Regions from separate parts of the Mesorhizobium sp. M1A.F.Ca.ET.072.01.1.1 genome, predicted to be linked through region 2. Evidence: predicted binding sites of a transcription regulator. Region 2 holds the regulator's gene; each other region holds the start of a gene.
The links. Region 2 encodes LexA, which represses DNA repair genes until DNA is damaged. Its sites were predicted from a motif close to TGTTCNNNNTGTGTTCNG; they were not measured.
Positions count from the first base shown of each region.

Region 1: the regulator LexA is predicted to act here: its motif matches at 2,973-2,990, upstream of uvrA (excinuclease ABC subunit UvrA).
Region 3: the regulator LexA is predicted to act here: its motif matches at 1,782-1,799, upstream of dinB (DNA polymerase IV).

Region 1 covers NZ_RZSF01000271.1:2,201-7,521, forward strand. Annotated here, with positions in the region: gene EOA32_RS27990 (cupin domain-containing protein) at 185-565, shown strand; gene EOA32_RS27995 (metalloregulator ArsR/SmtB family transcription factor) at 610-924, shown strand; gene EOA32_RS28000 (SRPBCC domain-containing protein) at 921-1,412, shown strand; gene EOA32_RS28005 (ATP-dependent Clp protease proteolytic subunit) at 1,436-2,041, shown strand; gene EOA32_RS28010 (hypothetical protein) at 2,123-2,389, shown strand; gene uvrA (excinuclease ABC subunit UvrA) at 3,139-5,321, shown strand, end outside.
Region 2 covers NZ_RZSF01000054.1:17,796-23,116, reverse strand. Annotated here, with positions in the region: gene EOA32_RS10810 (ComEC/Rec2 family competence protein) at 1-2,250, shown strand, start outside; gene lexA (transcriptional repressor LexA) at 2,244-2,978, opposite strand; gene glp (gephyrin-like molybdotransferase Glp) at 3,094-4,299, opposite strand; gene moaC (cyclic pyranopterin monophosphate synthase MoaC) at 4,301-4,780, opposite strand; gene trpC (indole-3-glycerol phosphate synthase TrpC) at 4,783-5,321, opposite strand, start outside.
Region 3 covers NZ_RZSF01000093.1:13,427-18,747, reverse strand. Annotated here, with positions in the region: gene EOA32_RS39260 (hypothetical protein) at 87-371, shown strand; gene EOA32_RS15320 (cupin domain-containing protein) at 1,130-1,510, shown strand; gene dinB (DNA polymerase IV) at 1,873-3,135, shown strand; gene EOA32_RS15310 (aldose 1-epimerase) at 3,371-4,255, opposite strand; gene EOA32_RS15305 (SDR family oxidoreductase) at 4,242-4,997, opposite strand; gene EOA32_RS15300 (ATP-binding cassette domain-containing protein) at 5,008-5,321, opposite strand, start outside.

The DNA.
Region 1 (5,321 bases), on a different contig from region 2:
GCGCTCATCCGAAACAAATTTTAAGTCGCTCACCTTACAGCCTGTGGTTCGCCCATGCCCGTGAAGGCTGGCTTTTCCCACAAGGTTTTTGTTCTCTATTCGTTCTAGTCTTGACCGCTGTTTCTGTCAAGGAATGTCAGCAACAGGTAGGATTCCTGGGCAGGAAACAAAGGGGAACATCGGAATGAACATTGTTTCGCATGAGGATCAGCCGCGCGAAACGTGGCGCGCCGGGATCGAAACCCGCATGCATGTTGCCGCCGCCAATGGCGCGGCTGGCCTTTGCATATTCGAGCAGTGGGTCGGACCGGGTTCCGGCGCACCAACGCATGCGCATAAAGTCGAGGAAGTACTGACGGTGATTACCGGCGAAGCCGAAATGTGGGTCGACGACCGACGGGCCGTGCTTGCCGCCGGGCAGTCCCTGATCATTCCCGCGCACCGCAAGCATGGCTTTCGAAACGTGGCTTCCGGCACGCTTCACATCCATGCCGTGCTCGCATCGCCAATCTTCGAGGCAAGCTTCGACGGAGCGGCGGAGCCGGTGAGACGCTGGACGGCCTAAAACGGCGCTTGCCAAACCAATAAGTATCGACTTATGCTTTGCGCATGATCGAAGCAGAGATTTTCCGGGCCCTGGCCGATCCGACACGCCGCGCCGTCTACGAGCGGCTCGCGGCCGGCGAATTGACGGTGTCCGAGCTGCGCGCCGGCGTGAGCGTGTCGCAGCCGGCCGTCTCGCAGCATCTTGCCGTGCTGCGCGGCGCCGGACTGGTGATCGAGAGGCGCGCCGGTCGCAACGCCTATTACCGCGCCGACCCTCAAGGGCTCGATCCCTTGCTCGGCTGGATCGAACGCTACCGCGCCTTCTGGCCGGAGCGCATCGAGCGTTTGAAGCGGGTTCTAAAGGAAATGGACCAATGACGACTACCAAACACCCGGCAGCGGCCAACGCGCCGCTCAGCTTCGAATGCGAGCTTCCCGATCCGCCGGAAAAAGTCTGGCGGGCGCTCACCGAGCCGGAACTGCTCGCCGCCTGGCTGATGCCCAACGACATCAAGCCAGCGATCGGCGAGCGCTTTGCCTTTGCCGGACCAAACGCGCCGATCGAGTGCGAAGTGCTCGAGGCCGAGCCCGGCAAGCTGCTGCGCTATTCCTGGCGCGAGCGACCGGGCGTGGACGCTGCCGACCGGCTACCGGCATTCGACGGTCCCATCTTCGACAGCATTGTCACCTTCACGCTCGCGCGCACGGTTTCCGGCGGCACGCATCTCAGCATCGTCCATGATGGTTTCGCGACGGTCGCGCAACCTGTCGTCGCCGTTTCCGGCGCCGGCTGCGGGATTTCGCTCCACGCGCGCAAGAGCCCAGCTGCCGCCAACGCGCCAAGCATGATGCTGCGCGCGGCTTGACCAAAGAACCGAGGAGATCTGCGATGAGCGCCTTTGCCAATCTCGTGCCGATGGTGATCGAGCAGTCGAGCCGCGGCGAACGCGCCTTCGACATTTTCTCGCGGCTGCTGCGCGAACGCATCGTTTTCATCAACGGCGAGATCAATGACGGCGTGTCGGCGCTGGTCTGCGCGCAGCTCCTGTCGCTGGAATCGGACCATCCCGACAAGGAGATATCGATCTACATCAACTCGCCGGGCGGCGTGGTGACCAGCGGCTTCGCCATCTACGACACCATGCAGTACATCTCCTGCCCGGTGTCGACGGTGTGCATGGGCTTTGCCGCCTCGATGGGTTCATTCCTGTTGATGGCAGGCTCGCCCGGTCGGCGCATCGCGCTGCCCAACACCAGGATCGTGCTGCATCAGCCGCTCGGCGGCTTCCAGGGCCAGGCCTCCGACATCCAGCGCCACGCCGAGGACATCCTGCGCACCAAGCGCCACATGACGGAACTTTACGCCAAGCATTGCGGCCGGACCTATGACGAGGTCGAGCGCACGCTCGACCGCGACTATTTCATGACCGCCGAGGAAGCGAAGGCCTGGGGCCTCGTCGACCATGTCTACGACACGCGCAAGAAGGCGGCCTGACCGCGCGGCAAATTGATTGCGGCGCGTCTGGCCTCGCCTTCGGCGCGCCTCTATAGTTCGCGCATGATCCGAGCGCGTTCCTTGACGAATCTGGGTTTTGCCGTTGTCGCAGTCGCCGGCGTGCTTGCGGTCGGCACCGCCGCTTTTGCAGACGACAATTCGACACAAAAACTGCCCGGCGTGAGCAGCGACTACCGCATCGCCAAGCCCGCGCCGCAGCCCGAGCCTGACGACGCACTGCCAGCCGGCAGCAACGGCACGTTCAAGATCGGCGACACCGATGTCAGGATTTCGGGCAGCATAACCATCGACATGGCAACGGGTGGCATCAGGCCTCCCAACCACTGAAGCTTACCCCGCATTGCCGACGCCAGCGACGGACCTCCGGCTCGCAAAATGCAAGCCCCGCCACTGCTTCCGCAGGTGGACGGGGCTTTCATGGATCTGAAACCCAATTTTAGCCGGGAGTGGACTGCCGGCGTTCTGTTTCGGATGCAACGCGGCTTTCAGCCGACGATCCGACTATGGTCTCTGATTGTAGGAATCGGCAGGTCACGTTTTTCGGGAGGCGCTCACGCCTACCCTGGCACTATGCCCGCCGCGGCTCCATCGCTTCGTGGAGCCTCAAGGGACTGTCCGGTGGCGTCATGCTCCGCTCCTGGTCCGTTGTGGCAATGTCGTCCGAAGCGCAAATCGCTGAAGCCTGCGGCGTCTCGCAGGCCACCTCTGGGTGACGAGGCCATCGACAGACGGCCGGCTTCGTTGACGCCTTTGAGACTGCCCCCATGGGTCCGAGACGTCAACCGTTGAAGAGCCGGTTACAGAAAAATGTGATCGATCGGAGGTTACGTCCAGGTAAGTCGAATGCCTTCGACTGATCGGTCGCGACGGTTTTTGCAGCCGCTGTTTCCACAGCGCTTTGTCAGGAGGGTGTTCGGCCTTTGTTCTTTCCGCTTGCCCGCTCGCGCGAAAGGCGGTTAAACGCTTTGGTCGAGATTGTGGCGTCTCTCGACGCGGCGACGAGATTACCTACATAGGGGATGGCCGGGACAAACCCGCCAATCCAGCAAATTCCAGACCTGAGGCGGCGACCGGCGATGGCCGACCAAAAATATCTTTCCATTCGCGGCGCGCGCGAACACAATCTCAAGAATGTCGATCTCGACCTGCCGCGCGACAGCCTGATCGTCATGACCGGCCTGTCGGGATCCGGCAAGTCGTCGCTTGCCTTCGACACCATCTATGCCGAGGGTCAGCGTCGCTATGTCGAAAGCCTTTCGGCCTATGCCCGCCAGTTCCTGGAAATGATGCAGAAGCCGGATGTCGACCAGATCGACGGCTTGTCTCCCGCCATCTCGATCGAGCAGAAGACGACGTCGCGCAACCCGCGCTCGACAGTCGGCACCGTCACCGAAATCTACGACTATATGCGCCTGCTCTTCGCCCGCGTCGGCATTCCCTATTCGCCGGCCACCGGCCTGCCGATCGAAAGCCAGACGGTCAGCCAGATGGTTGACCGCGTGCTGGCGCTGGACGAGGGCACGCGTCTCTACCTGCTGGCGCCGATCGTGCGCGGCCGCAAGGGCGAATACCGCAAGGAACTTCTGGAGCTGCAGAAGAAGGGTTTCCAGCGCGTCAAGGTTGACGGCGTTTTCTACGAGATCGCCGACGTGCCGGCGCTGGACAAGAAATATAAGCACGACATCGACGTGGTCGTCGACCGTATCGTCGTTCGCGGCGATCTGGCGACGCGGCTTGCGGATTCGATGGAGACGGCGCTGAAGCTCGCCGACGGGCTTGTGGTGGCCGAGTTCGCCGACAAGCCGCTCGACGCCAGCCAGACGGGCGAGGACTCGGTCAACAAGTCGAAGAACGAGACGCATGAGCGCATCATGTTCTCGGAAAAATTCGCCTGCCCGGTGTCCGGCTTCACCATTCCCGAGATCGAGCCCAGGCTGTTCTCCTTCAACAATCCGTTCGGCGCCTGCCCGACCTGCGACGGCCTCGGCAGCCAGCGCGCCATCGACGCCAACCTCATTGTGCCGGACGAGAATGTCTCGCTGCGCGACGGCGCCATCAGCCCGTGGGCGAAATCGACCTCGCCCTATTACGCGCAGACGCTTGAGGCCTTGGGCAAGGCCTATGGCTTCAAGCTCGGCGACAAGTTCAAGGATCTGAGCGCCGAGGCGCAGCAGGCGGTGCTGCACGGCACGGGCGAGCGCGAGATCACCTTCCAGTATGACGACGGCCTGCGCTCCTACAAAACGATCAAGACTTTCGAGGGCGTCATCCCCAACCTCGACCGGCGCTGGAAGGAAACGGAATCGGCCTGGATGCGCGAGGAGATCGAGCGCTTCATGTCGGCCACCCCCTGCCCCGCCTGCAACGGCTACCGGCTGAAGCCGGAAGCGCTCTCGGTCAAGATCGCCGGCAGGCACATCGGCGAGGTCACGGAGCTGTCGATCCGCAAGGCCGACCGGTGGTTCACCGATCTGCCGGCGCAGCTCAACGAGAAGCAGAATGAGATCGCCGTCCGGGTGCTGAAGGAAATCCGCGAGCGCCTGCGTTTCTTGAACGATGTCGGCCTCGACTATCTGACGTTGTCGCGCAATTCCGGCACGCTGTCGGGCGGCGAGAGCCAGCGCATTCGTTTGGCTTCGCAGATCGGCTCCGGCTTGACGGGCGTGCTCTACGTGCTGGACGAGCCGTCTATCGGTCTGCACCAACGCGACAATGCGCGCCTGCTCGATACGCTGAAGCACCTGCGCGACATCGGCAACACGGTGATCGTCGTCGAGCATGACGAGGACGCCATCCTGCATGCCGACTATGTCGTCGATATCGGCCCCGCCGCCGGCATCCATGGCGGTGAGATCATCGCGCAAGGCACGCCGCAGCAGATCATGGCGACGCCCGCCTCGATCACCGGCAAGTATTTGTCGGGCGAGCTCGAGGTCGCGACGCCGGCGGTGCGCCGCGAGGCGAAAAAGAACCGGCGTATCAAGGTCATCGGCGCGCGCGGCAACAATTTGAAGAACGTCACGGCGGAGATCCCGCTCGGCACTTTCACCTGCGTCACCGGCGTCTCCGGCGGCGGCAAGTCGACCTTCCTGATCGAGACGCTGTTCAAGGCGGCCTCACGCCGCATCATGGGCTCGCGCGAGCATCCGGCCGAGCATGATCGCATCGAAGGCCTGGAGTTCCTCGACAAGGTCATCGATATCGACCAGTCGCCGATCGGCCGCACGCCACGCTCCAACCCCGCCACTTATACCGGCGC
Region 2 (5,321 bases):
CGGTTCCGCCGTGCCTCGTTTTCCGCGTTTCGCCGGGGTGTGGCCGAGGCAGCCTCCACCGAGCTCGACCGCGGCATCGGCTTCCTGCTGGTGCCGGTGTTCCTGGCCGCCGGCGTGATACTCTATTATTCCTTGAGCGCCGAGCCGGATCTTTACCGACCGCTGGCGGCGGTGGCGCTGATGGCTCTATGCGCGGCCGTTTCGCGTCCCTGGCTGAAGACACACCTGGTCTTTATGGCGGCTCTGTTTTGCGCGCTGGGCTTCGTCGCCGCGAAGGTCGAGACCTGGCGCGCCGCAACACCGATGCTCGGCTCCGAAATCCAGACGCGGCTGACAGGCCGCGTCGCCGTCGCCGAGGAAATGGCCAATGGCCGCGTCAGGCTGACCATCGATCTCGTCTCGACAGCGCATCCAAAGCTGCGCTACGCGCCGGATCGCGTCAGGCTCTCGGCACGCAGGATCCCGGCCGGCATGAAGGCCGGATCGCTGGTTACGGGTTACGCACGGCTCCTGCCGCCGACCGGGCCGGTCCGTCCCGAAAGCTATGATTTTTCCTTCGACAGCTATTTTTCCGGCATCGGCGGCAGCGGATTTTTCCTCGGCGACCCGAAAGTCATTTCGCCAACGGACCCGATCGCTCAGACGAGCATCGCCTCGGCCATCGAGAACGCGCGCGAAAACATTGCCGACCACATCAGAAGCACCGTCGGCGGACCCGAAGGCGAAATTGCCGCCGCACTGATCGTCGGCGTGCGCGCCGGCATTCCGGAGGACATCAACGAGGCGATGCGGCGGACCGGCATCTATCACATCATCTCGATTTCGGGCCTGCACATGGCGCTGGTCGCCGGCACGGTCATGCTTCTGCTGCGCGGCGCCTTTGCGCTGTTCCCGGATTTTTCGTCACGCCGGCCGGTGAAGAAACATGCCGCGGCAATCGCGCTTATGTCGATCGCCGCCTATCTCGTCATCTCCGGCGTGGTGGTCGCCGCCGAGCGAAGCTTCATCATGCTGGCCGTCATGCTGATCGCCGTGCTTTTTGACCGCGCCGCGCTGACGATGCGCAACTTGGCGATCTCGGCCATCGCCGTCATTCTGGTGTCGCCGCATGAAGTGGTTGGCCCGAGCTTTCAGATGTCGTTCGCGGCAACCGCCGCTCTTGTCGGCGCCTATGCCGGCTGGTCCGACTACCGCGCCGGCAAGGTGAGAGCGCCGCCGGCAAAGCGTTCGTTCCTGCGGTTCATGTCGCATAAACTGGCAGTCGGAGCAGGTGGCGCCGCAATGACGTCGATCATTGCCGGAAGTGCCACAGCGCTGTTTGCCATCTGGCATTTCCAGCGCGTCTCGCCGCTCAGCCTGCTGGCCAATCTCGCGATCATGCCGATCGTCACGGTCGTGATGTTTCTCGCCGTCGCCAGCGCGGTCATGATGCCGTTCGGCTTCGACGGGCCCTTCCTCTATTTGATGGGCAAGGGCCTGACGGCGATGATCGCGATCTCGGCGTGGCTTTCGGAGTGGTCGCCGGTCGATGCCGTGGGCCTGATCTCGATCCATTCGGTGCTGCTGGCGACGATCGCGCTCGTCATCGCCACGATGGCGACTACCTGGCTGAGGCTGGCCGCAATTCCTTTGGCAGTCGCGGCCGTCATGATCATCCCGCAGGTGCGCACGCCGGACCTGCTGATCTCGGAGGACGCGCATCTGGTGGCGATGCCGATCGGCGGCGGCGAACTCGCCGTCAATCGTGCCCGCTCCAACGAGTTCACCACCGATAACTGGAAACGCGCGCTCAAGGCCGAAACGATCGTGCCGCCGGAGACATTCGCCAAGGGCACGCTGGACATAGCCGATCCCGTCGACTTGCCGCCTGGATCGCCCTTTTACTGCACGGGCGATCTCTGCATTGGCCGGCATCCATCGGGCGCGATCGTCGCGCTCGCCGAGAACCGCGAAGCTTCCCGACCTGCCTGCGACTTTGCAGACCTCATCGTCATCAACGACGCCACGGCCTACAATCCCTGCCGCGATCCACGTATCCTCGTCGTCACCAAGCGGCAGCTCGCGCGCGACGGCAGTGCCGCCGTCTTCTTCGATCCGCAATCGGCGACGGCGCGAGCATCCATTCAATACGCCGTCGAAAAACCGTACCGCCCTTGGCACGAACAGCGGCGCTACTCGCGTGAGGCGAGGGGGTTAGCGCCTTACAAGAAGCCCGAGAAGCCGGAAGCCAAGCCGCAGCCCCCTCAGTAGCGGCGGATGAGCCCCACCAGCTTGCCTTGAACCTTGACGCGATCGGGACCAAAGATGCGGGTCTCATAGGCCGGATTGGCAGCCTCGAGCGCGATGGAGGCGCCCTTGCGGCGGAAGCGCTTCAGCGTCGCCTCCTCGTCGTCGACCAGCGCCACGACGATCTCCCCGGGGCTCGCAGTGCTGGCGTTGCGGATGATGACCGTATCACCATCGAAGATGCCGGCCTCGATCATCGAGTCGCCTTTGACCTCGAGCGCGTAGTGCTCGCCGCCCGCGATCATGTCCGGCGGCACTGTGATCGAATGCGTCTGGTGCTGGATGGCGTCGATCGGCACGCCGGCGGCAATGCGACCCATCACCGGGATGGAGACGGCTGAAACGGCGTCGTCGTCATTGCTGGGCGTCGGCGTGCGGGCGGGCGCCGCCGGTTTGATCTGGCGGCCGAGATTGCCTTGGCCACCCTGGATGACGCTCGGCGAGAATTTCTTCGCCGCATTGAGGCCGGGCGCGATCGAGTCAGGCAGGCGCAACACTTCGAGGGCACGCGCCCGGTTCGGCAGCCGGCGAATGAAACCGCGCTCCTCCAGCGCCGTGATCAGGCGGTGGATGCCCGATTTCGAGGCAAGGTCGAGCGCTTCCTTCATCTCGTCGAAAGACGGCGGAATGCCACTTTCCTTGAGCCGTTCATGGATGAACATCAGCAGTTCATGTTGTTTGCGCGTCAGCATGGCGGCCCCCATGGGTTCTGAAACCAGAATCGAAAAACAAACCCAGAACAAACACTATCTGTTCCAGTTGTGTTCCGCAACCGTTTAAAGTTTAGTGAATGTGTTGACGTTTTGTTCAGCGTAACATCAGAACGCTGCACTCCTCGCCGGCTTCAGCCGCCGGTGCGAAGGGTGGGCGCACGATCAGGCCATTGGCATCGGCGAGCAACCTCAACATCGAGGAATCCTGGATGCCGAACGGTGTTGCGATCAACGCCCCCGCATCTTCGCGGACCACGGCGCGCACATAGTCCTGCCTGAGATCGTTGGCGTGCATTGCGACGCCTAACCGGGCCGTGCGGATTTCCTGCCGGCAGGACCGGCCGCCCAGCCGCGCCAGAAGCGGCTTCAGGAACAGCTGCGAGCAGACCAGGCTTGCGACCGGATTGCCGGGCAGGCCGATGCAGCGAATGTCGCCGAGCCGGCCAAACATCAGCGGCTTGCCGGGACGCATGGCGATCTTCCAGAAGTCAAGCTGCATGCCTTCGCCGGTCAGCACGTCATGGATCAAGTCGTGGTCGCCGACGGAGGCGCCGCCAAGCGTGACGATGACGTCGGCGCCGGCCTTGACCGCCTTCTTGACCAGGGCCGCAATCGCGTCCTTGCGGTCGGCGGCGATGCCGAGGTCGAGCGCGCGCGCGCCGACCGACTGGGCCGTAGCTGTGACGCCATAGGCATTCGACGAGATGATCTGGTCGGGGCCGAGCGCGCTGCCCGGCGGCAGCAATTCGTCGCCGGTGGCGATGATGGCGAGCAGCGGCTGCCGCACCACGTTGAGACTCGGATGGTTGGCCGATGCCGCCAGCGAAAGCGCCGCCGGATCGAGCTGGCGGCCTTTTTCGAGGAGCAGGTCGCCCTCGCAGAAGTCGAGGCCGCGGCGACGGACGTTTCGTCCCTCCGCGGTCGGCTCGGTCACTTCGATGCCGCCGCCGCCGAGATCGCGGACATTCTCCTGGATAACGATGGTATCGGCGCCTTCGGGGAGCGGCGCGCCGGTGAAGATGCGCACGGCCTCGCCCTTGCCGACAGAGCCGGTGAAGCCACGCCCGGCGGGGGCCATGCCGATCACGGAGAGCCGGGCCGGCGCCGAGGCTACGTCGGCGGCCCGTACGGCGTAGCCGTCCATCGCCGACGCATTGAAGGGCGGCTGGGTGCGCAGAGCCACCACGGGGTCGGCCAGGACCCGGCCGGCCGCGTCGGCCAGCGGCACGCTTTCGCCTGGCAGCGCGGTCGCGCCGTCCAACAGGCGTTGGAGCGCCTCGGCGACCGGAAGCAAAGCCATGCTAAGGACCTGCCTTGTAGTCGCCCGACTTGCCGCCGGTCTTCTCGACCAGCCTGATGCCGGAAATTGCCATGGCGCGGTCCGCTGCCTTGGCCATGTCGTAGATGGTGAGGCAGGCAACCGACGCCGCGGTCAGCGCCTCCATTTCGACCCCGGTCTTGCCGGTAACCCTGGCAAGCGCGGTGACCCTCAGGCCGGGAAGCGCGTGATCGGGCTCGATCTCGACGGCAACCTTGGTCAGAAGGAGGGGATGGCAAAGCGGGATGAGCTCATGCGTCTTCTTGGCCGCCATGATGCCGGCGAGGCGCGCCGTGCCAAGCACGTCGCCTTTCTTGGCGTCGCCGGCCAGGATCATCTCCAGCGTTTCCGGCTGCATGGTGACATACCCTTCGGCGATGGCCGTGCGCGTCGTCTCGGCCTTGCCGCCGACATCGACCATGTTGGCTTCGCCCTTGGCGCCGAGATGCGTAAGCGCAGGCATCCTCAAACGGCCTCGGCCGGCGCCTTGCCCGTCAGCAGAAGGGCGGTCGCGGCGGCCACGTCGGGCTGCCGCATCAGGCTTTCGCCAACCAGGAAGGTGCCGATCTTGCTCTTTTCCAGCCGGCGGCAGTCCTGATGGGTGAGGATGCCGCTCTCGCTGACCAGCAGCCGGTCGGCCGGGACCATGGCGGCAAGCCGCTCGGAAACGTCGAGACTGGTTTCGAAGGTTCTCAAATCGCGGTTGTTGATGCCGATCAGCCGCGACGAGAGGCGAAGCGCGCGTTCCATCTCCTGTCCGTCATGCACCTCGACCAGCGCGTCCATGCCGAGATCGAAGGCCGTGGCTTCCAATTCACTGGCCAAGGCGTCGTCGACGCTCGCCATGATGATGAGGATCGCGTCCGCGCCCCAGGCGCGGGCTTCATGAACCTGATACGGGTCGAAGAGGAAATCCTTGCGCAGGGCGGGCAGGCTAACGGCGGCGCGCGCTGCGGTCAGAAAGCCGGGCGCGCCCTGGAAGGACGGTGCGTCGGTCAGCACCG
Region 3 (5,321 bases), on a different contig from region 2:
TGACAAGGGACCGTGGCCCGAAAGCAGGAACATTCCAGCTTTGGCGCCGTTGCCACGACATCCCAATCGGCAGAGGAGAGGAAACCATGGCCGACAGACCTACAGTTGTAAACACCAGTGGCGGGGGCGGCGCCGGCACAGCAGTGGCGATCGTTCTTGCCATCATCGCGATCGTGGCCCTGCTGTTCTTTACCGGCATCATCAATGTCGGTGGCCGCACCGGCGGTGGCGGATCGACGGATGTCAATGTGAAGCTCGATGCGCCGAAGGTCGAGGCGCCCAAGGTGGAGACGCCTGCGGCTCCGTCGACGACGCCGGCACCCGCGCCTGCCGCTCCGGCTCCGGCCCCGGCTCCGGCCAACGGCGGTTGATCCGCCTGGCGCAACCGGTAGGCCGGTTGCGCGTTTATCGAATGGCTACTCCAGCTTCGGCCCGCGCATTCCTCTGGAAGGCGCGGGCCCTTTTTCTCTCGGGCCCTCTTTTCTCGGGCCCTTTTTGTCTCCGGCAGGTCCGCTCAGTCATCCAATTCCATCGGCCGATGGCCCGGCCTTTGATGCCAGACGACCTGGCGGAAGTCCGTCAGTTCGACGACTTGGTCGCAGGTCGGACAGATATAGTTGTCGCAGCACTGGCGAAGCGCCGGCGGAGTGCGGCGCACTGCCCCGACCGGCGGACGGGTTTCCGTTTTTCCTACCTGATGAAGCATCGATTCCTCCCAGTTTTTCTGATTTTTCGAGTATCGCCTTCCACCCGGCTTGGCCTCGCCTATGGCGGTTTCGATGGGCGCGGTGAGCGCGCGCCCGCAAGCGGAAATAAAGATGGACTTTCGTGGACGGAGCCTGGCTTTGCCGCGGCACTATTGGCGAAATTCACTTGCCGAGGGTTCACAGGATTCTCCCCAAGGGGCGAGAAACGGGGTGGCCCCTCAACCACCGTCGTGCCAGGCGCAAGGAACAGCAAAACACCGGCAGAGCGTGCTTGCAATAGGGCCTGCGCGGCAAAATCGATTTCGCGCCGCGCCCGGCAATTACATTAGCAATCATTCATTGAAAGGCGTATCAATCCAGCGGCGGTCGCCGACGATCGCGCGTCAGGCCCCGCTTGCAATCCTTGGAAATGGGAGGATGCCATGGCCGAAGCTGCAATGAAGGTCACCAGGCTCGAATCCAAGTCGCATAACAATCCCGACGAGGTTCGCTCGCCCGCCAAGACCCGCGTCGAAGTGGTGCGGCTGCCGGGCTATACGCTCGGGCGGCTCAACATGGAGCCGGGCTGGAAATGGTCCGAATGCGTGAAGCCGGTGGTCAAGACCGACAGCTGCCAAGTCTCGCATGTCGGCTATGTCGTGTCCGGAACAATTACCATACTCATGGACGACGGGACGCAGAAGACCTTCGAGGCCGGCACGTCCTATACCATCCCGCCCGGGCATGACGCCTGGGTGGAAGGCAATGAGCCGTTCCAATGCATCGAGGTGCTGAGCGCCGAGCAATACGCCAAGCCGGCCTAGCGGCGGCTGTCGGCGAAGGGACGGCCAGAAGATCGGAGGGGCGGTGCTCCGGCTCGGCCGCACTTCGTCATCCTGGTCTTCGCGCGTCGCTCGGCTCCTGACTTCGTCCTAGCATGACGCAGTTTTGGGCCGCGATCCTTCGCGCCCCTCTCTGGTCTCGCGGTCAACCCGTCAAAGGGGAGCACACCGGCGCAACCGGTCAAAGCCCTTGGTTGTGACGGGTTGCAGATGTTCTCATCCCCAGCTGGCCGGCTTGACAGGAAACTCCTTTTGTTCTCTTTATGTTCACACGCATTACCGCTTACAACAGTTGCTGCTAATGCTGCGTTGCCGAAAAGCGGATGGATGGAGCCGGGAGCGCGATGGCCGCCACGAACGCCGCTTCGGCCGCTACCATCCTGCATGCTGATCTCGACGCCTTCTACGCCTCGGTCGAGCAACTGCTCGACCCGTCGCTGCGCGGCAAGCCGATCGCAGTCGGCGGCGGCGTAGTGCTTGCCGCTTCTTATGAGGCGAAGATTTTTGGCGTGCGCGGCGGCATGCCCGGCCGCAGGGCGCGGGAGCTCTGTCCGCAGCTCATCTTCGTCGGCGGCCGCTTCGGCGAATACCAGCGTCTCGGCGACGCCGCGATCAAGGTGCTCGACGATTTCACGCCGCTGGTCGAGCGCATCTCGATCGACGAGGCTTTCGCCGATGTCGCCGGCTGCACGCATCTGTTCGGACCGCCGGACGAAATTGCGCGAACCATCCGCCGCCGCGTGAAGAGCGAGCTCGGCCTGCCGATCTCGATCGGCGTGGCCCGGACGAAGCATCTCGCCAAGATCGCCTCGCAGGTGGCCAAGCCCGACGGCCTGGTGGTGGTCGAGCCCGGCACCGAGCTTTCCTTCCTGCACGATTTGCCGGTGTCGCTGATGTGGGGCGTCGGTCCGGCAACCAAAGCGCGGCTCGCCGAGATCGGAGTCGAGACCATCGGGCAATTGGCGCGCACGCATAGCGGCGCGCTGGAGCGGCTGATCGGCCATGCCGCCGGCCAGAAGCTCGCGGCCCTTGCCTGGAACCGCGACCCGCGCCGGCTGGAGACGCATCGCCGCGCCCATTCCGCCGGCGCGCAGTCGGCGCTGGGGCGCAAACCGGCGCTGCCGCGCGTCTTCGTGCCGACGCTCCTGCAGCTCGCCGATCGCGTCGCCAGCCGCCTGCGCGCCAAGGACCGGCCCGGCCGCACGGTGACGGTGCGCGTGCGCTTTGCCGACATGCGCGCGGTCACCCGCTCGGTGACGCTGGAGCAACCGATCCAGGCGACGACCATGCTCGCTGACGTCGCGGAAGAGCTGGTCAGAGGCGTGCTCGCCGCTCACCCTGGCGAACGGGAAATCTCGCTGCTGGCGATCTCGGTCTCGCATCTGGAAGAGCATGCCAAGCTGCAGCTCGAACTGCCGCTCGGCCTGGCGGACGAGAAGCTGAAGCCCGGCAGCCGCAAAGGCCTCGCCCGCTTCGGCGCCGACCGCGCCATAGACAAGATCCGCCAGCGCTTCGGCAAGCAGGCCGTCGGCTACGGCACCGTCGCGCTGCAAGCAGCGCGCTCGGTGCCGGATGAATTCAGGGAGCTGGCGGAGAAGGAGCTGTGAGGGAGGTGCTTCGGCATCTGCTCTGCGGCGCTGGAGATTGGCGAAAGCCGACGCGCCGTCCGATCTCCCCCTTGTGGGGAGATGTCGCCGAAGGCGACAGAGGGCGTCGCCGCGCGTGAAGCGCCGGCGTCTTCGGCGACGAAGACAATGCTGGCGATCTATGTGAGACGCCCCTCTCTGGCCTGCCGGCCATCTCCCCCTCAAGGGGGGAGATCACGCGCCCGGTCGGCTGCCCTCAACCCGCCACAGCCCAGTCCAGCCGCATCGTCGCGCTCATCGAGTCCCCATCTTCAAGCACCGTCAGCCCTTCGCCGTGATGCGCATCGACCGGGTGCGAGACCGGCTCGAAGCAGAAGAACCCGGCCTCGGATGACGGCGAATAGAGGATATAGACGCCAAGCTCCGGCGAGGCGGTGAGCGTGATCCTGATCCCATCCTCGAGCTGCGTGATCGAGGCGCGACGATTCCAGCCGTCGAAGGCGTTGTTGACCCAGTCCCACGGCAGCGGGATGGAGCGCGAGAAATCCCAGGCCGGGCGCTCGCTCACGGGCACCACGCCGACTGGCAAATGGCGCTCGTCCTCCAGCCAGACGCGCCCGGCCTTGGCCCCGAGCAGGGTTGTGTCGCCGCGCGGGAACCAGGGATGGAAACCGAGGCCGTAAGGCAGGCGCATGCCGGCGCGGTTTTCCACCGTCAGCTGCGCCTCCAACGCGCCGTCCTGCAGCGCATAGGTCACGGAGGCCGCATAGCGGTAAGGACCGATCGCGCCATCGTCGAGCACCAGATCCGCCTCGGTGTCCGTGCGGCGGGCAAGCCGCCACGGTTTCTGGAAACCGTCGCCGTGGATCGGAAAGGCTTCGCCCGGAACGTTCGGCGCGACGGCGTGGAAGCGGCCGTCGAAAGTGAAGCCGCCGCCGGAGATGCGGTTCGACCACGGCACCAGGAGCTGGCAGCCGGACGTGCCGGTGCCATCGCCGGGCTTCAGCAGCGGAACCGGCGCGCTGCCGATCACCAGCGCGTCATAGCGCGCGATCGCCGCGCCCTTCTTCGGCGCCAGGACCAGCCTCGCCTGCCCGTCGTTCAGCTCGACCGCGCCGGCCATATCCTCACCAGCCGCCATCGATGGCGATGTTCTGGCCGCTGATCATGTCGGAGGCGGGTGAGACGAGGAACAGCACGAGCTCGGCGACGTTCTCAGGCTCGATGCGCGTCTTGAGGCTTTGGTTCTCGAGGACCCAGTCATTGTACTGCTTCAACCGGTCGCCGAAGACGCGCGCCTCCGCCTCCGAGACCACCGCGCCCGGCGACACGGCGTTGACGCGGATGCCATGCGGCCCGAGCTCACGCGCCAGCGACTTGGTGAGCCCGAGCATGGCGCCCTTCGAGGCGACATAGGGCACGTAGCCGTCCCAGCGGCCGTTGAGCGTGATCGAGCAGAAGTTGACGATCTTGCCGTAGCCCTGCGCTTTCATGCCCGGCGCGCAGGCCCGCGCCAGCGCAAAGGCGGCCGAGGAATTGACGCGGATCTGATCCTCATATTCGGCCAGCGAGAACTGCTCGAACGGCCGGTTGATGATCAGCGCCGCGTTGTTGATCAGGATATCGATCCCGCCTTCCTTCGCCGCCAGCGCGGCAACAGCCGCTTCCGCATCGGCCAGCCGGTTGAGATCGCAGCCGACGAAGGCGATATCGCCCCTGGCCTGCCCGGCAAGTCCCGCCACCGTCTGCTCGGCATCGCCGATGTCGGGGCGGTCGAGCACCAGCACGCGCGCGCCGGCCCGCGCCAGCGTCACCGCCTGGGCCCGGCCAAGCGAGCCGAGGCCGCCCGTCAGCAACACTTTACGACCAGCGAGCGCCTTCATTGCCTAACCCTCACAGGACAGAATGGACTTCGTCGATCGAGGTGTCGCCGATGCGCTTGTCCAGCACGATCTCGCCGCGCGCCATCGCGACGATGCGGTCGCAGCACTCGAAGACGTGGTGCATGTTGTGACTGATGAAGACGCCCGTCACTCCCTGTTCCTTCAGGCCGCGCACGAAGCCGATCACCTTGTTGGTCTCCTTGACCGAGAGGTGATTGGTCGGCTCGTCGAGGATCATCACCTTCGACTTGAAGTGCATGGCGCGCGCGATCGCGACGCCCTGGCGCTGGCCTCCGGAAAGCTCGCCGACGAGCGCATCGGGGG